DNA from 4 places in the Enterobacter cloacae complex sp. R_G8 genome. Region 3 is predicted to be linked to each of the others. Evidence: predicted binding sites of a transcription regulator. Region 3 holds the regulator's gene; each other region holds the start of a gene.
What was found. Region 3 encodes CRP, which controls carbon source genes, mostly activating them, when cyclic AMP is high. Its sites were predicted from a motif close to ATGTGANNNNNNTCACAT; they were not measured.

Region 1: the regulator CRP is predicted to act here: its motif matches at 2,242-2,259, upstream of drpB (cell division protein DrpB).
Region 2: the regulator CRP is predicted to act here: its motif matches at 2,815-2,832, upstream of rbsD (D-ribose pyranase).
Region 4: the regulator CRP is predicted to act here: its motif matches at 2,091-2,108, upstream of cdd (cytidine deaminase).

The regions. Positions count from the first base shown of each region.
Region 1 is NZ_CP102246.1:2,021,944-2,026,694, reverse strand. Features, by position in the region: gene NQ842_RS09570 (DNA cytosine methyltransferase) at 1-1,107, opposite strand, end outside; gene NQ842_RS09565 (phosphohydrolase) at 1,169-1,870, opposite strand; gene drpB (cell division protein DrpB) at 1,922-2,191, opposite strand; gene NQ842_RS09555 (porin) at 2,624-3,697, shown strand; gene NQ842_RS09550 (N-acetylmuramic acid 6-phosphate etherase) at 3,754-4,617, opposite strand.
Region 2 is NZ_CP102246.1:200,138-204,888, forward strand. Features, by position in the region: gene ravA (ATPase RavA) at 1-628, opposite strand, end outside; gene kup (low affinity potassium transporter Kup) at 852-2,720, shown strand; gene rbsD (D-ribose pyranase) at 2,915-3,334, shown strand; gene rbsA (ribose ABC transporter ATP-binding protein RbsA) at 3,342-4,751, shown strand, end outside.
Region 3 is NZ_CP102246.1:622,259-627,009, reverse strand. Features, by position in the region: gene NQ842_RS02870 (YheU family protein) at 1-80, shown strand, start outside; gene NQ842_RS02865 (phosphoribulokinase) at 111-980, shown strand; gene NQ842_RS02860 (OsmC family protein) at 1,047-1,451, opposite strand; gene crp (cAMP-activated global transcriptional regulator CRP) at 1,762-2,394, shown strand; gene NQ842_RS02850 (YccS/YhfK family putative transporter) at 2,452-4,539, shown strand; gene NQ842_RS02845 (aspartate aminotransferase family protein) at 4,536-4,751, opposite strand, start outside.
Region 4 is NZ_CP102246.1:1,777,104-1,781,854, forward strand. Features, by position in the region: gene NQ842_RS08440 (glutamine synthetase family protein) at 1-180, opposite strand, end outside; gene sanA (outer membrane permeability protein SanA) at 301-1,020, opposite strand; gene cdd (cytidine deaminase) at 1,148-2,032, opposite strand; gene NQ842_RS08455 (CidB/LrgB family autolysis modulator) at 2,162-2,857, opposite strand; gene NQ842_RS08460 (CidA/LrgA family protein) at 2,854-3,252, opposite strand; gene NQ842_RS08465 (type 1 glutamine amidotransferase) at 3,438-4,160, opposite strand; gene NQ842_RS08470 (helix-turn-helix domain-containing protein) at 4,220-4,751, shown strand, end outside.

The DNA.
Region 1 (4,751 bases), 1.4 Mb from region 3:
GTCTTTGTAATAGCGCGCGGACAGGGTGCGGGTCACACAGTGCGGATCGTTCGGGTTGACCATGCCAAAACCAAAACCGTTGCCTTTTGCCTGATGTTTTTTGGCATAGCGATAGAGGTACTTCCAGAGCACTGGCGTCAGGATAAATTTCGCGTCCACCGCGGGCTCAAGAAGATCGGCCACGGACGGACGGCGCGCCGGATACAACGACGGAATATCGCGCAGGGTAAAATCGCCTTTCAGATTGAGATCGCGGCGGAACCCGACCAGCACAATACGTTCCCGGTGCTGGGGCAGGAAGTGTTTACCATCAATGATTTTCGGATCATCGGCGCCCGTGTCCTCTGAATCCGCCACGTCGTAGCCCAGCTCATCCAGCGTCTGCATGATAATGCGGAAGGTTTTGCCGCCGTCATGGCTCTTTAAATTCTTGACGTTTTCCAGCACAAAAATGGCCGGACGGCGGGCATCGATAATGCGGACCACATCAAAAAACAGCGTTCCCTGGGTATCGCAGGCAAAACCGTGCGCGCGTCCGAGGGCATTTTTCTTCGATACGCCAGCGAGGGAAAATGGCTGGCACGGAAAGCCCGCCAGCAGCACGTCATGTGCCGGGATGTTCTGGCGAATATGTTCTGCGGCCTCTTCATCGCTCACGCCGCTTTTGTGGCTCAGCGTAACATCGCGGATATCGGCGTTGAACCGATGCGCATCGGGGTCACAATACCAGTTGGCTTTATAGGTGCGGACCGCATGTTTGTTCCACTCGCTGGTAAACACGCACTGACCGCCGATGGCTTCAAACCCGTGTCGAATCCCTCCGATACCGGCAAACAGATCGATAAAGCGGAAGGCATAATGGGGATGCGCGGCGGAAGGACGCGGAAGCAACGTTTGCAGATAACGAAACTCGCCGTCGCTCAGGCGATGTCCTGCCCGCTCGCTGGTGATAAGTCTCTTAATGATTGCCGGACTCCAGTGGCCCTCACCGTGTGCCACCAGCTGGTTTGCCAGGGTTTTAGCATCGTAGATATCCAGCAACTGGCGCAGCAGCGCCTGCACCGAAGCCGTTGATTTCACAGCCTGCTCTGGCGCGGGTTCACTCACAGATCGATTTTCCTGCATTCTTTTAACCGGACAATAAAGACTGAAAACAGATTACCACAGTTCATTCGTGCAAACTGCGACGGAAGCGGCTCAGTACCTGGCTATCCAGCCCCAGGCAGTCACCCTGTAGTTCGGCACTCAGTTTTGCCATAAACTGGATGAGAAAATCGGCGTTGTGGCGTGCCAGCTCGCGCCCCATTTCTGTTTGCATTGTATCAGGCAAGCGCAGCAGCTTGGTCTGAAAATGGTCGAGGGCAAACGCCCGGTCATCAAGGGTTCGCGCGTCGGCAAAGGGATCAACTGCGTCAAAAAGCGGCACGCCCAGCGCCCCCGAAACGGCAAACACCCGCGCCAGGCCAATCGCCCCTAACGCTTCCAGCCGGTCAGCATCCTGCACAATTTTGGCTTCCAGACTCTGCGGCGCAATACTGGCGCTGAAGCTGTGCGCCTCAATGGCATGCGCCACGGCGGCATAATGCGCTGCGGGGAAGTCCGGGAAATCGCGGTGCAAAATGTCACGCGTTTTACGCGCCGCCAGCTGCGATGACTGGCTGCGCTCAGGATGGTTTTTCGGCAGGCTGACAATATCGTGGAAATAGCATGCGGCCAGGATCACCAGTGGCTCCACCGCCTGGTTGGCCATGATTTTTTGTGCCGTCATCCAGACACGACGAAAGTGCGAAATATCATGCGCGGTGTCGTCGGTTGTGTGGTTTTCCCCGAGCCAGCGCTCAAATCGATGCTGCCACTGCGTAAGTTCCATCATCACATCCTGTCGTCAAAATGGCTACGATAGCAACTTTCCCCGCCGCTATCACGGGTTGTCCTGACGGGGACGGGTGTACCACGCAATCGCGCCCAGGATCAGGCCGACCGTGCCCAGCACCAGAAACCCCAGCAATGCCCCAAGCCATTTGCCGCTGGTTGACCCCAAATCCCCTTCCACTGCCGTATTCGGCAGCGACGGTATCTTACTGATAACCCAAACGTACCGCGCCATCGCCCAGACAAAGTAACCGCAAAAAGCGTAGAACACCCACAGGGCCAGTTTGCCTCCCAGGCTGCGTTCGATTTTTCGTTCCATCTTTGACTCCACGGTCACCGCAGTACCGTTTGCACATGCTTACATTGATTTTGTGATAATTGTCACATTTTGGCATTAAACCCTGTGCTGTGTGAAGGTTTCTGACACGCAGTTTGCGTTAAGTTGATCTTGTGCAAGTTTGCAGAAGAGGATACCTGGCGAGTGTTTAGTACGCAGAAATATAATTAAGGTTAATAATAGAATTTATAAAATAACCACGAAAAATACTTAACAATAATTAACCAAAATATATTTCAAATTATAATTCACGAGAAAAATAAAGCGACACTTAGAAATATTTGGTAATATTTTTACCTATTTAATTACATTTATTATTGAACTTAAACCCCCTCTCCTGGAATAGTATCGACGCTGTAGTTACGGAGCGTGATTACATATATTCATATAAATTATCTCTAAAGGGAATATATAATGAAAAGAAAAGCATTGGCTATTCTTGTACCCGCGTTATTAATGGCTGGCGTAGCAAATGCCGCTGAGATTTACAATAAAGGCGGTAATAAAGTCGATTTCTACGGAAAGATGGTTGGCGAACGCATCTGGTCCAACACTGATGAAAGCAACAGTGAAAATGAAGATACGTCATATGCCCGTTTTGGCGTAAAAGGCGAAACGCAAATTAATAGCCAACTGACCGGTTATGGCCAGTTTGAATACAATATTGATGCAAGCCAGCCCGAAGGTAAACAGGATGAGAGCACGCGTCTGGCTTTCTCTGGTCTGAAATATGCGGATTACGGTTCATTCGATTATGGCCGAAACTATGGCGTAGCTTATGACGGCGCGGCGTACACCGATATGCTGGTTGAATGGGGTGGTGATTCCTGGGCTGCCACGGACAACTTTATGACTCAGCGTACCAATGGCGTTGCGACCTACCGTAACACCGATTTCTTCGGTATGGTTGAAGGTCTTAACTTTGCTGTTCAGTATCAGGGTAAAAATGACGACCGTGATCTTTTCAAAGCAAACGGCGATGGTTACAGCATGTCTGTAAATTATAACCTTGATGGCTTTGGTTTCGTGGGTGTCTACGGTAAATCCGATCGTACCGATGAACAAACAGCTGATCATTATGGCGACAATGCTGAAGTATGGGCACTGTCTGCAAAATATGATGCAAATAGCGTTTATGCTGCGGTGATGTACGGTGAAACCCGTAATATGACTAAAGTTGGATATAACGCCTTCGCCAATAAGACCCAAAACGTTGAAGCCGTTGTTCAGTATCAATTCGACTTTGGTCTGCGTCCATCCCTGGGCTACGTATATTCACAGGGTAAAGATCTGTATGCCCGTAATGGCTATAAAGGCGTTGACGCTGACCGCGTAAATTATATTGAAGTGGGTACCTGGTACTACTTCAATAAAAACATGAACGTTTATACTGCCTATAAATTTAACCTGCTGGACGAAGAAGACGGTGCCATCACTGGCAACGCAACTGACGATCAGTTCGCGATGGGTATTGTTTACCAGTTCTAATCCCTCAAAACACCAAAGGCCGCTATCGCGGCCTTTTTTTATTCCTGCGCTCTCTATTACGGCGCTTCCTGCAACGCCACCCGAATAAACCCGTTATTCTGCGCAAGCAATTCATGCGCTTTCCAGGCATCCAGCCCGGTCAGCACCATCAGCACCGCCGTTTTACAGTTATGGTTACAGCTCTCCAGCGCGGCTTTTGCTACCGCGCGGGTGCATCCCCCCGCTTCCATCACAATCGCGATTTGCCGTTCGGCCCACTGGGTGCTGCTCGCCTCCAGATCCACGCGCAGATTGCTGTAAACCCGCCCGGTGCGGACGGCCAGCCCGGTGGTGACCATAGAGAGGATCATCTTTTGCGCGATTGCCGCTTTGGTATTCAGATAGCCGGCCACCACATCCGGTCCCAGCTCTGGCGCAATTACCATACTCGCCAGCTGCGCCGCTTCGCTTTGCGCATTATCGGTAATCACCGCCACCGGTGAACCGAGCGACCACGCATGCCGCATGGCGCCCCAGACCCACGGCGTTTTTCCGCTTACGGTGACCGCCAGCATCATATCGTGCTCGCCAAAGTTAATCGCCTGCAGGTCGGCAACGCCGCGCTCGTAGCTTGTCGCCTCGTCGCCCGCCGTGATGGCAATCACCGGGGTTTTACCCGGGGCATACTCATCCGCCGCCTGTTTTGCCACACAGCCGGACGGCCCCGCGCCAACCATAACCAGACGCCCCCCGTGGCTCAGGGTCGCGGCGGCGTTATCCACCACACGGGCAATAATGGGTAAAAAAGGGGTGATTGCAGCGGAGATAAGTGCATCATCCTGGTGAATGACTTTCAGCATGTCCAGCGTGGACAATCTATCGATATTCATCGTGCTGGCGTGCCGTCTTTCCTTGACCGAACCGGTAAGCATAATGCTCATAAACAGCCTCCTTATTATGAGTACCCACACACTATAAAGTGTTTTATATGGATGACATGCGAGGAGGGTCACGAAAAGCGGACCAAATGCATGCTTTTACATAGCTTTAAGAAAAGCGCGTCATCGGCGATAAT
Region 2 (4,751 bases), 420 kb from region 3:
CGTCCGTGACCTGCAGTGACGCGGCTACCGGGTTTTCATTTTCATCCTGCAGGCTGGTCAGCATGGAGCGGAAGTTCGATTTATCCTGCACTTTGTCCAGCCACAGGCGGATCAGCATGCGGTCATACAGTGCTTCAAGGCTGCTGTCAGCCTCGGGAAGTTCGTTCGAGGCGGCCACCAGCAGGCGCATCGGGATTTTCTCTTCACTGGCGCCGTTGCGGAACCGGCGTTCGTTAATCGCCGTGAGCAGGGTGTTCAGAATTGCCGGTCCCGCTTTCCAGATCTCATCAAGAAAAACAATCTCCGCTTCCGGTAGATATCCCTCAGTCAGACGCTGATAACGCCCCTCATCTTTCAGCGCCTGAATGGACAGTGGGCCGAAAACTTCTTCAGGGGTGGAAAAGCGGGTCATCAGGTATTCGAAGGCGCGCGCATTCTGGAAGGCGAATTTGAGCCGGCGGGCAATCAGGCTTTTGGCAATGCCCGGAGGCCCAAGCAGAAATACGCTTTCACCGCTCAACGCCGCCAGTAAACAGAGGCGGATGGCGTGGCTACGCTCGAAAAGGCCTTTCTCCAGCGCGCTGCTGAGACGGGAAATTCTTTCTGCTAATAAATGTGAGTGAGCCATAATAGTTTTTGCATCCTTTCGCCGTCGTGGCGGCCAATTGAAGCGAGTATAGACGTTTCAGTCAGGGCTGGTAATAGACTGAAGTGCGGCGCAATTTTCTTTGCGCTACATTAAAGCGGTTGCATTTAGGGGTTCGATTTTGCAACGAATCAGGCATACTGTGCGCTTTTTGTGGACCAAGGGACCAGGAACACATTTGTTATTTAAACGAAAAGACTAGTCTATGAGCACTGATAATAAGCAATCATTACCCGCAATTACGCTTGCGGCGATCGGGGTTGTCTACGGTGATATCGGCACCAGCCCGCTTTATACGCTTCGTGAATGTCTGTCCGGCCAGTTTGGCTTTGGTGTTGAACGCGATGCCGTATTTGGCTTCCTGTCCCTCATCTTCTGGCTGCTGATCCTGGTGGTTTCTGTTAAATATCTCTCCTTTGTGATGCGTGCAGATAACGCAGGTGAAGGCGGGATCCTGACCTTGATGTCCCTTGCGGGGCGCAACACCTCTGCCAGAATGACGTCGGTACTGGTCATCATTGGCCTGATTGGCGGCAGCTTCTTCTATGGGGAAGTGGTCATCACGCCTGCTATCTCGGTGCTCTCGGCGATAGAGGGGCTTGAGATTATCGCGCCGCAGCTCGATACGTGGGTGGTTCCGCTGGCGATAATCGTCCTGACGCTGCTGTTTGTGATCCAGAAGCACGGTACCGGGCTGGTGGGGAAACTCTTCGCGCCGATTATGCTCGCCTGGTTCCTGATCCTGGCGGCGCTTGGCTTGCGCGGTATCATTGATAACCCGGAAGTGCTTCAGGCGCTGAACCCGTACTGGGCTGTCCATTTCTTCCTCGAATACAAAGTGGTGTCCTTCGTGGCGCTCGGCGCCGTTGTGCTCTCTATCACCGGTGTTGAGGCGCTGTATGCGGATATGGGGCACTTCGGCAAACTGCCTATTCGCCTGGCGTGGTTTATCGTGGTATTGCCCTCTCTGGCGCTGAACTACTTTGGTCAGGGTGCGCTGCTGCTGAAAAACCCGGAAGCGATTAAGAACCCGTTCTTCCTGCTGGCTCCGGAGTGGGCGTTAGTACCGATGCTGATCCTTGCCACGCTGGCGACGGTTATTGCCTCTCAGGCGGTGATTTCCGGCGTGTTCTCTCTGACGCGCCAGGCTGTGCGTCTGGGCTATCTCTCTCCGATGCGTATTATTCATACCTCAGAGATGGAATCGGGTCAGATCTACATCCCGTTTGTTAACTGGCTGCTCTATTTCGCTGTGGTGATTGTGATCGTCAGTTTTGAGCACTCCAGCAACCTCGCGGCAGCGTACGGTATTGCGGTGACGGGGACGATGGTGCTGACATCGCTTCTTTCCACTACGGTGGCGTACCGAAACTGGCACTGGAACAAATTCCTCGTGGCGATGATTCTGGTGGGCTTCCTGTGCATCGACGTACCGCTGTTCTCTGCCAACCTCGACAAGATTGTCTCCGGTGGCTGGCTGCCGCTGACGCTGGGTCTGGTGATGTTCATTGTGATGACCACGTGGAAAAGCGAGCGCTTCCGTCTGCTGCGTCGTATGCATGAGCACGGTAACTCCCTGGAGGCGATGATTGCCTCGCTGGAGAAATCACCACCGGTTCGTGTGCCGGGTACGGCAGTGTATATGTCTCGTGCGTTGAACGTTATTCCGTTCGCCTTGATGCATAACCTCAAGCACAACAAAGTGCTGCATGAGCGGGTCATCCTGCTGACCCTGCGCACCGAAGATGCGCCTTATGTTCACAACGTGCGCCGTGTGCAGATTGAGCAACTGTCGCCAACCTTCTGGCGCGTGGTGGCAAGCTACGGCTGGCGTGAAACGCCGAACGTGGAAGAGGTCTTCCACCGCTGCGGCCTGGAAGGCTTAAGCTGTCGAATGATGGAGACATCGTTCTTTATGTCGCACGAGTCGCTCATTATCGGCAAACGCCCGTGGTATCTGCGTCTGCGCGGCAAGCTTTACCTTATCCTGCAGCGTAACGCCCTGCGTGCGCCTGACCAGTTTGAGATCCCGCCTAACCGCGTGATCGAGTTGGGGACGCAGGTCGAGATTTAAGCTCCTTAAAATGCCGGGTGGCGCTTCGCTTACCCGGCCTACTCATACTCACTGTTCCCGCCAAAATTTACTTCTCATTTCACTTAGCGAAACGTTTCGACGCTGATCACAAATCTGTTACGTCACGGTGGTTTTCTGAACACTCTTAAGACTAAACTGATGTTAGCGAAACGTTTCGCTAGTGGAGCAAGAAAATGAAGAAAGGCACGGTTCTCAACTCAGAAATCTCGTCGGTTATTTCCCGTCTTGGGCATACCGATACGCTGGTGGTTTGCGATGCAGGCTTACCGGTTCCGCGCAGCACAACCCGTATTGATATGGCGTTAACGCAGGGCGTGCCCTCGTTTATGCAGGTACTGGAGGTGGTGACCGCGGAGATGCAGGTTGAGTCGGCCATTCTCGCCGCGGAAATCAAACAACATAATCCGCAACTCCACGAAACGTTGCTCAATCACATTGAGCAACTGCAACAACACCAGGGAAACATCATAGAAATTCGTTACACAACACACGAACAGTTCAAACAACAAACCGCAGACAGTCAGGCGGTGATTCGCAGCGGGGAGTGTTCCCCGTATGCGAATATTATTCTCTGTGCTGGCGTCACCTTCTGAGGCCATCATGGACGCATTACTGCAACTTAAAGGGATCGATAAATCGTTCCCGGGCGTAAAAGCCCTTTCTGGCGCGGCGCTGAACGTTTATGCCGGACGCGTGATGGCGCTGGTGGGCGAGAATGGCGCCGGCAAATCCACCATGATGAAAGTGTTGACCGGTATCTATCAACGCGATGCCGGATCACTTTTGTGGCTGGGTAAAGAAACCACCTTCAGTGGCCCAAAAGCCTCGCAGGAAGCGGGGATCGGCATTATTCACCAGGAACTGAACCTGATCCCGCAGCTCACTATTGCGGAGAACATCTTCCTTGGCCGCGAGTTTGTTAACCGGTTTGGCAAAATTGACTGGAAAACGATGTATGCCGAAGCGGATAAACTGCTGGCGAAGCTGAACCTGCGCTTCAAAAGCGACCGCCTGGTGGGCGAACTTTCCATTGGCGACCAGCAGATGGTGGAGATCGCGAAGGTGCTGAGCTTTGAGTCGAAGGTCATCATTATGGATGAGCCGACGGACGCCCTGACCGATACCGAAACCGAATCCCTGTTCCGCGTCATCCGCGAGCTGAAATCGCAGGGGCGTGGGATTGTCTATATCTCTCACCGTATGAAAGAGATTTTCGAGATTTGCGACGACGTTACCGTCTTCCGCGACGGGCAGTTTATTGCCGAACGCGAAGTGGCGACGCTGACAGAAGACACGCTTATCGAAATGATGGTGGGACGCAAGCTCGAAGACCAGTACCCGCACCTCGACAAAGCGCCGGGTGAGATCCGCCTGAAGGTGGACAACCTCTGTGGCCCGGGCGTGAACGATGTCTCCTTTACCCTGCGCAAAGGAGAAATTCTTGGCGTGGCGGGGTTGATGGGCGCGGGCCGTACCGAGTTGATGAAAGTACTCTACGGTGCGCTGCCGCGCACCAGCGGTTATGTCACCCTTGATGGCCATGAAGTCGTCACGCGCTCCCCGCAGGATGGACTGGCGAATGGCATTGTCTATATTTCTGAAGACCGTAAGCGCGACGGCTTAGTGCTCGGCATGTCGGTAAAAGAGAACATGTCTCTTACCGCCCTGCGTTATTTCAGCCGCAGCGGCGGCAGCCTGAAACACAAAGATGAACAGCAGGCAGTCAGCGATTTTATCCGCCTCTTTAACGTGAAAACCCCCTCAATGGAGCAGGCGATTGGCCTGCTGTCCGGCGGTAATCAACAGAAAGTGGCGATTGCACGTGGGCTGATGACGCGCCCGAAAGTGTTGATCCTCGATGAACCAACCCGCGGCGTGGATGTGGGGGCCAAGAAAGAGATCTATCAGCTGATTAACCAGTTCAAGGCCGACGGCCTGAGCATCATTCTGGTCTCTTCCGAGATGCCAGAGGTATTAGGCATGAGCGATCGCATTATCGTCATGCATGAA
Region 3 (4,751 bases):
AAAGCGGCGACGTGGTGCTGGTGTGGTCTGAACTGCATGAGACGGTCAATATCATGCCCCGCAACGCGTTTCACGGCTGATCTTTCAACCTTTCCAGTCAGGGAGTTGCTATGTCTGCCAGACATCCGGTTATTGCCGTTACGGGGTCGAGTGGTGCGGGAACCACCACCACCAGCCTCGCGTTTCGCAAGATTTTCGCCCAGTTGAATCTCCGTGCGGCGGAGGTCGAAGGCGACAGCTTTCACCGCTATACGCGCCCGGAGATGGACATGGCCATCCGCAAAGCGCGCGATTTGGGCAAACACATCAGCTACTTCGGCCCGGAGGCCAATGACTTCGGCCTGCTGGAGCAAACGTTTCAGGAGTACGGCCTAAGCGGCAAAGGCCAGTCCCGCAAATATCTGCACACCTACGACGAAGCCGTTCCCTGGAACCAGGTCCCGGGCACCTTTACTCCCTGGCAGCCGCTGCCGGAACCTACCGACGTGCTGTTTTACGAAGGATTGCACGGCGGCGTGGTGACGCCGCATCACGACGTGGCGCGACATGTGGATCTGCTGGTCGGCGTGGTGCCAATCGTTAACCTGGAGTGGATCCAGAAGCTGACGCGAGACATCAGCGAGCGCGGCCATTCGCGTGAGGCGGTGATGGATTCGGTTGTGCGCTCAATGGAAGATTACATCAATTATCTGACACCACAGTTTTCCCGCACCCACATCAACTTCCAGCGTGTGCCGACGGTGGACACCTCTAACCCGTTCGCGGCCAAAAGTATCCCGTCGCTGGATGAGAGCTTTGTGGTGATCCATTTCCGTAATCTCGACGGCATCGATTACCCCTGGCTGCTGGCGATGCTGCAGGGTTCGTTTATTTCTCACATGAATACGTTAGTGGTGCCCGGCGGAAAAATGGGGTTGGCGATGGAGCTGATCATGACGCCGCTGGTGCAGCGGTTGATGGAAGGGAAACAGATCGCATAATCATATTCCCTCTCCCAGTGGGAGAGGGTTAGGGTGAGGGCATCAACACGCGTGATGCCCCATCAATCACGCCTCGATCACTTCATACGAATGGGTAATTTTTACCGCCTTCTCCAGCATCAATGCCACAGAGCAGTATTTCTCCGCTGACAGATCGACCGCGCGTGAAACGGCCGCATCTTTTAGTTCTTTCCCGGTGACAATAAAGTGCAGGTTGATGTGGGTGAACAGGCGTGGCGCCTCTTCGCGACGTTCAGACGTGAGCTTAACTTCGCAATCCGTCACATCATGACGGCCCTTTTGCAGAATCGACACCACGTCAATCGCGCTGCATCCCCCAGCCGCCATCAGCACCATCTCCATTGGGCTGGGTGCTTTATCGCCGGAGTTACCGTCCATCAAAATCTGGTGTCCTGAAGCGGACTCGCCCAGGAACGTTAAACCTTCTACCCATTTCACGCGCGCTTGCATATTCATTAACTCCAACGTTGCATTTTTGGTGACAGATTACGCGTGCGTTACATTTCTCGCAATGGAAGGCGACCTGCGTCATGCTGAAGCGAGACACCAGGAGACACGCGGCGAAAGCTATGCTAAAACACTCTGGATGCTACAGTAATACATTGACGTTACACATGTATGCAGAGGACATCAAACTTTACTGGCTGCGAAACGTTACGACAGCCGACTTCCCAGGTATGGGTAAGAATTCGATTGCAACCCCAGAGTCCGGATGCATCTTATGACTCTGGTGACAGCTTATAACAGAGGATAACAGCGCATGGTGCTTGGCAAACCGCAAACAGACCCGACTCTCGAATGGTTCTTGTCTCATTGCCACATTCATAAGTACCCATCGAAGAGCACGCTGATTCACCAGGGTGAAAAAGCGGAAACGTTGTATTACATCGTCAAAGGCTCGGTGGCAGTGCTGATCAAAGATGAAGAAGGGAAAGAGATGATCCTTTCTTATCTGAACCAGGGCGATTTCATCGGTGAACTGGGCCTGTTTGAAGAAGGCCAGGAACGTAGCGCCTGGGTTCGTGCAAAGACAGCATGTGAAGTGGCTGAAATTTCCTACAAGAAATTCCGTCAGTTGATTCAGGTTAATCCTGACATCCTGATGCGTCTTTCTTCGCAGATGGCTCGCCGTCTGCAGGTCACATCAGAGAAAGTGGGTAACCTCGCCTTCCTGGACGTGACCGGCCGTATCGCGCAAACGCTGCTGAACCTGGCGAAACAGCCAGACGCCATGACTCACCCTGACGGCATGCAAATTAAAATTACCCGCCAGGAAATTGGTCAGATCGTCGGTTGCTCCCGTGAAACAGTGGGCCGTATCCTGAAAATGCTGGAAGATCAGAACCTGATCTCCGCCCACGGTAAAACCATCGTGGTTTACGGAACCCGTTAATCCCGATAAAACGGCGTGCCATCGCAAGGTGTCACGCCGTTTTTGTCTCTACTCCTCATGTGGCGCAGGCTGATTTATCACCCGGAAGTTAACTACGCACTGCGACAAACGCTGGTGTTGTGCCTTCCTGTGGCCGTGGGCCTGATCCTTGGACATCTTCAACAAGGGCTGCTGTTCTCTCTCGTACCTGCCTGCTGCAATATTGCCGGTCTCGACACCCCGCATAAGCGTTTTTTCAAACGACTGATTATTGGCGGTTCGCTGTTTGCCGGGTGTAGCCTCGCCGTGCAACTGTTGCTGGCCCGCGATATTCCGCTGCCGCTGATCCTGAGCGTGCTGGCGATGACGCTGGGGGTGACCGCCGAAATCAGTTCGCTGCACGCGCGTTTACTGCCCGCCTCACTCATTGCGGCCATCTTTACCCTCAGTCTCGCAGGTAACATGCCGGTATGGGAACCGCTGCTGATCTACGCCCTCGGTACGCTATGGTATGGCCTGTTTAACTGGTTCTGGTTCTGGCTGTGGCGGGAACAGCCGCTGCGTGAATCCCTGAGCCTGCTCTATGTCCAGCTCGCAGAGTACTGCGAAGCCAAATACACGCTGCTGACTCAGCATACCGACCCGGAAAAATCGCTGCCGCCGCTGCTGACGCGCCAGCAGAAGGTGGTGGATCTGATAAGCCAGTGCTACCAGCAACTGCACATGCTGGCCGCCAACAAGAACCACGAATACAAACGGCTGCTGCGCACCTTCCAGGTGGGGCTGGATCTGCAGGAGCATATCTCTGTGAGCCTGCACCACCCGCAGGAGGTGCAAAAGCTGGTGGAGCGCAGCCATGCCGAAGCGGTGATCCGCTGGAACGCGCAGACCGTGTCCGCACGTCTGCGGGTACTGGCCGACGACATTCTTTATCACCGCTATCCCACCCGCTTTAACATGGACAAGCAACTCGGCGCACTGGAGAAGATCGCCCGCCAGCACGAGGATAACCCGGTGGGTCAGTTTGCCGCCTGGCACTTCAGCCGTATTGCCCGCGTGCTGCGTACCCAGCGCCCGCTCTATCCTCGTGACCTGATGGCGGATAAGCAAAAGCGCCTGCCGCTGCTGCCTGCACTTAAAAGCTATCTCTCGTTTAAATCTTCCGCCCTGCGCAACGCCGCCCGGATTAGCGTGATGCTGAGCATCGCCAGCCTGATGGGCATGGCGCTCCATCTGCCCAAACCCTACTGGATATTAATGACGGTACTGTTTGTCACCCAGAACGGCTACGGCGCCACGCGGGTGCGTATTCTGCACCGGGCGGGCGGAACCATGGCGGGGTTGATTATCGCGGGCGTAACGCTGCACTTCCACGTGCCAGAAGGCTATACGCTGGCAGGCATGCTATTGATTACCCTGGTGAGCTACCTGATCATCCGCAAGAACTACGGCTGGGCGATGGTGGGCTTTACGGTCACGGCGGTATACACCCTGCAGTTGCTTACGCTCAATGGCGAACAATTTATTGTCGCCAGGCTTATCGATACACTGATTGGCTGCCTGATTGCCTTTGGCGGAATGGTCTGGCTGTGGCCACAATGGCAAAGCGGCCTGCTCAGGCAGAACGCCCACGACGCGCTGGAGGCCGACCAGCAGGCTATCCGCCTGATCCTGAGCGACGATCCGCAGCCCTCCCCGCTGGCGTATCAGCGGATGAAGGTCAACCAGGCGCATAACGCCCTGTTCAACTCGCTGAATCAGGCGATGCAGGAGCCCGGCTTTAACTCGCACTATCTGGCGGATATGAAGCTCTGGGTGACGCACAGCCAGTTCATCGTCGAACATATCAACGCGATGACCACGCTGGCGCGTGAACATACCATGCTGACACCGGACCTGGCGCAGCGCTATTTGCAGTCGTGTGAGATTGCCCTGCAGCGGTGTCAGCAGCGCCTGGAGTATGACGCACCGGGTGAATCGGGGGATTCGAACATTCTGGAAGCGCCGGAAACGCTCACCCACGGGCCAATGAGCACCCTGGAGCAGCATCTGCAGCGTATTCTGGGGCATCTGAACACCATGCACACCATTTCGTCGGTGGCATGGCGTCAGCGTCCGCATCACGGCATCTGGTTAACGCGGCGGTTAAAGCGAACCGAATATTAGCCTTTAACGATCTTCGCCACCGCCGCGGCAAAGCGGGTTAATCCATCTTCAATATCGTTCTCTTCGACCACCAGCGACGGCGCAAAGCGCATCACGTCCGGGCCAGCGTTGAGCACCATCACCCCTTCGTGAGCAGCGGCGTGCAGGAAATCGCGTGCGCGGCCTTTGTACTGCGGCTTCAGCTCTGCACCAATCAGCAGTCCCATACCACG
Region 4 (4,751 bases), 1.2 Mb from region 3:
AACGTCAATATGTTTTGTCTGCGGGTAACGCGCCAGATAATCCGCCACTTCCACCGACACGTTATGCTGCAAGGCATCCAGCTTTTCATCAAGCCACAGCCCAGAATTTAGCGCGGTCGGGAGGGATAAACCCGGGAAGTTAAAATATGGACGGATACTTTTCAGGAAAAACGCATTCATTATCGAGTTCATAGTCATTCTTCAATGAAGCCGTAGCGGCAGTGAACTCAGCATAAAAGGGCAGGCGTAAAGGTCGGATAAAAAGTGTGGCGCCTGGCGTAAAGAAACGATAAAAGCGGGCTACTTTTTCTCTTTCTTCTGGATCTCAGGCAGCTGTTCCGGGGTGACGGCCGGGTAGCCCTGTGCATCTTCAGGCACTTCATGCATGGCCGGAATCGGCACCAGAGGACCTAAAAAGCGCGGTTCACGTTTGAAGATATAGAGGTCAGCCAGCGCCCCGAAGCGGGCGCCAAACTCGCGCACGCGTACGCTCAGCATATCTTTTGGCGATGGCACGGCGTAACACTGCGCCTGAATGCCCATGTGCAGCGCGATAAACAGCGCACGTTCGCAATGGAAGCGCTGGGTAATGATGATGAAGTCGTTGGTATCGAACACTTTGCGCGTGCGCACGATGGAGTCGAGTGTGCGGAACCCGGCGTAGTCGAGCACGATATCTGCCGGATCAACGCCGGCGGCAATCAGGTCTTTACGCATGGTGACTGGTTCGTTGTAGCTTTGCAGCGCGTTATCGCCGCTTAACAACAGGTAATTGACCTTACCGCTGTTGTAGGCGTTGAGCGCGCCCTGAATACGGTAGCGGTAATACTGATTGATAACACCGGTGCGGTAATACTTTGCGGTGCCGAGCACCACGCCAACCTGGCGGTAGGGGAGATCCTGCAGATCGTCAAAAATGTAGGGGGCCGTTTTCCAGCTCATCCAGCGGTCGAGACCCAGCACGATCAACAGCAGTATGCCGACCAGGACAGACAGGCTGTAAAAAACGCGCTTTAACATGCAGATGGCTCGTACCGAAGGTGAAATTTAACTCAGGCTACTGTACCCGTCTGGTTAGCGCAAGAAACAGCGCATCAACTGAGGGCTTTTTCAGCAAACTGGCGGGCATTTCTGCCCGCCGGATGGATCACGCCAGTAATACACGCTCGATTGACGAGCAGCCCAGCGCTTTCAGGGTGGCGGCGGTAGCATCCCACTGAATCAGCGGCGCATCGGCAATTTCTGCCAGAATGGCGCGCTGGATATCCGGGTAGTCGTAGCCGTTGAGGCTCAGCAGGTTAAGTGCGCCCTGCAGCGGTGGCAGCGTTGGGTTAAACGCGGCGTTTTCCGCATAGCTGCCGCTAAAGATACGCCCATCGCGGCACTGCAGTGCCACGCCGCTCGGGGAGTTGCTGTATGGCGTGTGGCTCTTGTTGGCAGCGCGAATGGCTGCCTGGTTCAGGTCATCACCGGACAGCGCATAACCGTGGTCCTGCTCGTCCATCAGCAGGGTTTTGATCTCAAGATCTTTCGGGCCGAAGGCGTCAGGCAGGTAATCGCCCAGCGTGTGCGGCGCGCGACCCGGCAGATTGATGCGCAGTTGCAGCCCGCTGTTCAGTTCATTCATAAACTGACGACAGTGGCCGCACGGGGTGTAGTTTACGGTAATGGCGCTCAGGGCATTTTCGCCACGCAGCCAGGCGTGGCTGATGGCGCTCTGTTCCGCATGAACAGTCTGCTGCATGGTTGCGCCCAGGAACTCCATGTTTCCGCCGAAGTACCAGGTGCCGCTGACGCCACGCGCGATGGCACCCACGTTAAAGTGGGACAGATCGGCACGCGCACAGGCGGCAGCCAGGGGGAGCAGTGCGAAAGCCAGCGCGTCTTCGTCTAGATCCGTTGCCTGTTTCAGCGTGGTGATCTGCTCAGCGGTGAGCAGGGCGGGGAAATGCTCATCCGCCAGAATCGGGGCCAGAGCTGATTGCAAATTCTCTGCAAGCCGGGCGAAAGCCGCTTGAAAACGTGGATGCATGGCGTTTGCCTCATAAAGGTTAATGGATCGGTAGTGTACGGAGCCGTCAGGGCTTTATATGTGATCCACTTCTCATTATGTATGCAACTTATGAAAACAAAATGAAATTTGCGCGACGCATCGCAAATTTTAGCCCATCACCGCCAGAATAATGGGGAAAATGAACGGCGCCATCAGCGAGGTCATGATTCCGCAGATCACCAGTGCCAGCGAGCTGAACGCCCCTTCCTGGTAATCCAGCTCCGCACAGCGGGCGGTGCCCAGCGCGTGCGACGCGGTACCCATCGCCAGACCGCGTGCGGCTTTGGTATTAATGCGCATGACATTGAGCAGGGTATGGCCAAACACGGCGCCCAGTATGCCGACGAAGATCACGCACATGGCGCTGATGGCCGGAATACCCCCGAGGCTGCCGCCCACGGCCATGGCGATAGGCGTGGTCACCGATTTCGGCAGAATAGAGGCGGCAATTTGCGCAGAGGCCCCCATCAGCAGTGCGACTGAAGTACCGGTGATCATCGCCACCAGGCTCCCCACAAAACAGATGGTAATAATGGATTTCCAGCGGGCGCGGATCTGGTGTAGCTGTTCATATAAAGGAAAGGCGAGCGCGACCACGGCGGGTTGCAGCAGGTCGTTTAAAATTTTGCTGCCGGCAAAGTAGCGTTCGTAAGGAATACCGGTAAGCAGCAGGAACGGGATAATCACCACCATCGCCACCAGCAACGGGTTAAGCAGCGGCATCTTGAACCGGGCGGCAAGTTTGCGTGCCGCGAAGAACACCGCCAGGGTTAATGGCAGCGACCACCAGATATTAGCCATCATTGTTTTGTTCCTTTCTGTCCAACCACTTTGCGTTCGCCATGCACCAGATGCGAACTCCAGCTCACCACCAGGAAAACCACCAGCGTACTGACCGCGCAGGAGACGACGATCGGGCCGAACTGCGCCTTGAGCAAATCAAAATACTGCATTACACCGACACCAATCGGCACGAACAGCAGCGCCATATAGCGAATGAGGACGAAGCAGCCAGGGTTGACCCATTTCGCCGGCAGAATTTGCAGGGCCAGCAGAACAAAGAGGATCAGCATGCCGATGATGCTGCCTGGAATGGTGATAGGAAGCAGGGAAGCGATGAAAATCCCGGCGTACAGGCAGGCGTAAATCAGGACGAATGCGCGCAGATATTGCCAGATAATGTTTAATGATTTTCTCATGGTTAAAATCCTTGCTGAAACGCATTCATCATACAATTAAACCCGAAAGTGTGCCACGGATCACATCATGAATTTTGAGCATACCAGACATTCCGGAATGGAACGTCTGGTATCACCCTAAAGGGACAGGCTACAGTCTAGAGGAAAGGGAGTGCAGTGGCGAAGTGATGAGCCAGAGAAAAACCTTAGAGTCTAACATTGTGTTGGGCGGTAAGTTTATCGAGAAAAGAAAACAGTGCCTGGTTCATTTCACGATAATCATGCGAGCGGAGTTGTTCAGCCGTTTCGACAAAACGGAATGCCCCTGCACGCCGGAGATCGTGCTGCGAATGCTCAATCAGCAGTTCAACGACCTCCGGCGTCAGCTCCATATGGCACTGAAAACCATAAACCCGTTCGCTGTACTGCACGATCTGCCGGGGACAACCCTCGCTGTAAGCGAGAATCTTTGCCTGCGACGTCAACCCTGGCATGTCGTTATGCCAGTGGCCGACGTTCAGCTCGCGGCCAAAGTCCTCAAACAGCGGGTTCACCTTGCCGGCATCTGTGAGTTTGATGGGAAATTTGCCGATCTCTTTTTCCGGACTGTGGCAAAACGTGGCACCCAGTGCTTCACCGATAAGCTGTGATCCCAGACAAACGCCAATTACCGTTTTACCCGCTTCTATCGCCCGGCGAATGAGTGCAATTTCCGCCTGCGCATCAAACCAGGGACATTCCATAAGCGTGGTGGCGGGTGACTGCGGCCCCCCCATGATGATGAGCAAATCTATGCTTCCCGGATCCTGGGGTAAAGGATCGTCCTGATAAACCCTGGAGTAGCTCAGCGTACAGCCGCGCTTTTTCCCCCAGATTTCATAGGCGCCTGGCGCTTCGAAATGTTCATGAATGATAAAATGGATGTGCATTGCGTCTCTCTCCGGTTACGTGTACAAGCAGCATCATAAGAGAGAGGGAGGAATGTGAAATGCCAACCGTTATCGATAAAACGCCAATACACGACGATGCCATCGGATGGTCCAGAGGGGCAATAAGCTATACCCGCGGGGAAGTCGATCCGCCTCACCAGCATTCACAGGGACAACTTTTATTTGCCATCAAAGGGGTTATGCTCGTTGAAACCGGCAGCAAACGCTGGGTAATACCACCGCAACGCGCGCTGTGGATCCCTCCTTTTCAGGAACACACCTACAGTGTGTTATCCGCAACGGAGCTTCGCGCAGTCTGGTTTAGCCCCGCACTGATTTCGCAATGCGAACCCTTTGAGCGAAAAGAAGAGGTTCACGTAATTATGGCGACAGCGTTGTTCAAGGAGCTGATTGCCGGGCTGTTCAGTGCGGAATACCGGCCGGCAAGTCAGCGTAGCATGGCCGTTTTGCTGCTCGAGATCCTCAGTGAGACGCAGCAGATTTCAGCCGAATTACCGATGCCCGTTGATGAGCGGTTACACCGTGTTGCCTGTGACATCATTGCCAATAATCTCTGGGATGTTTCAATGG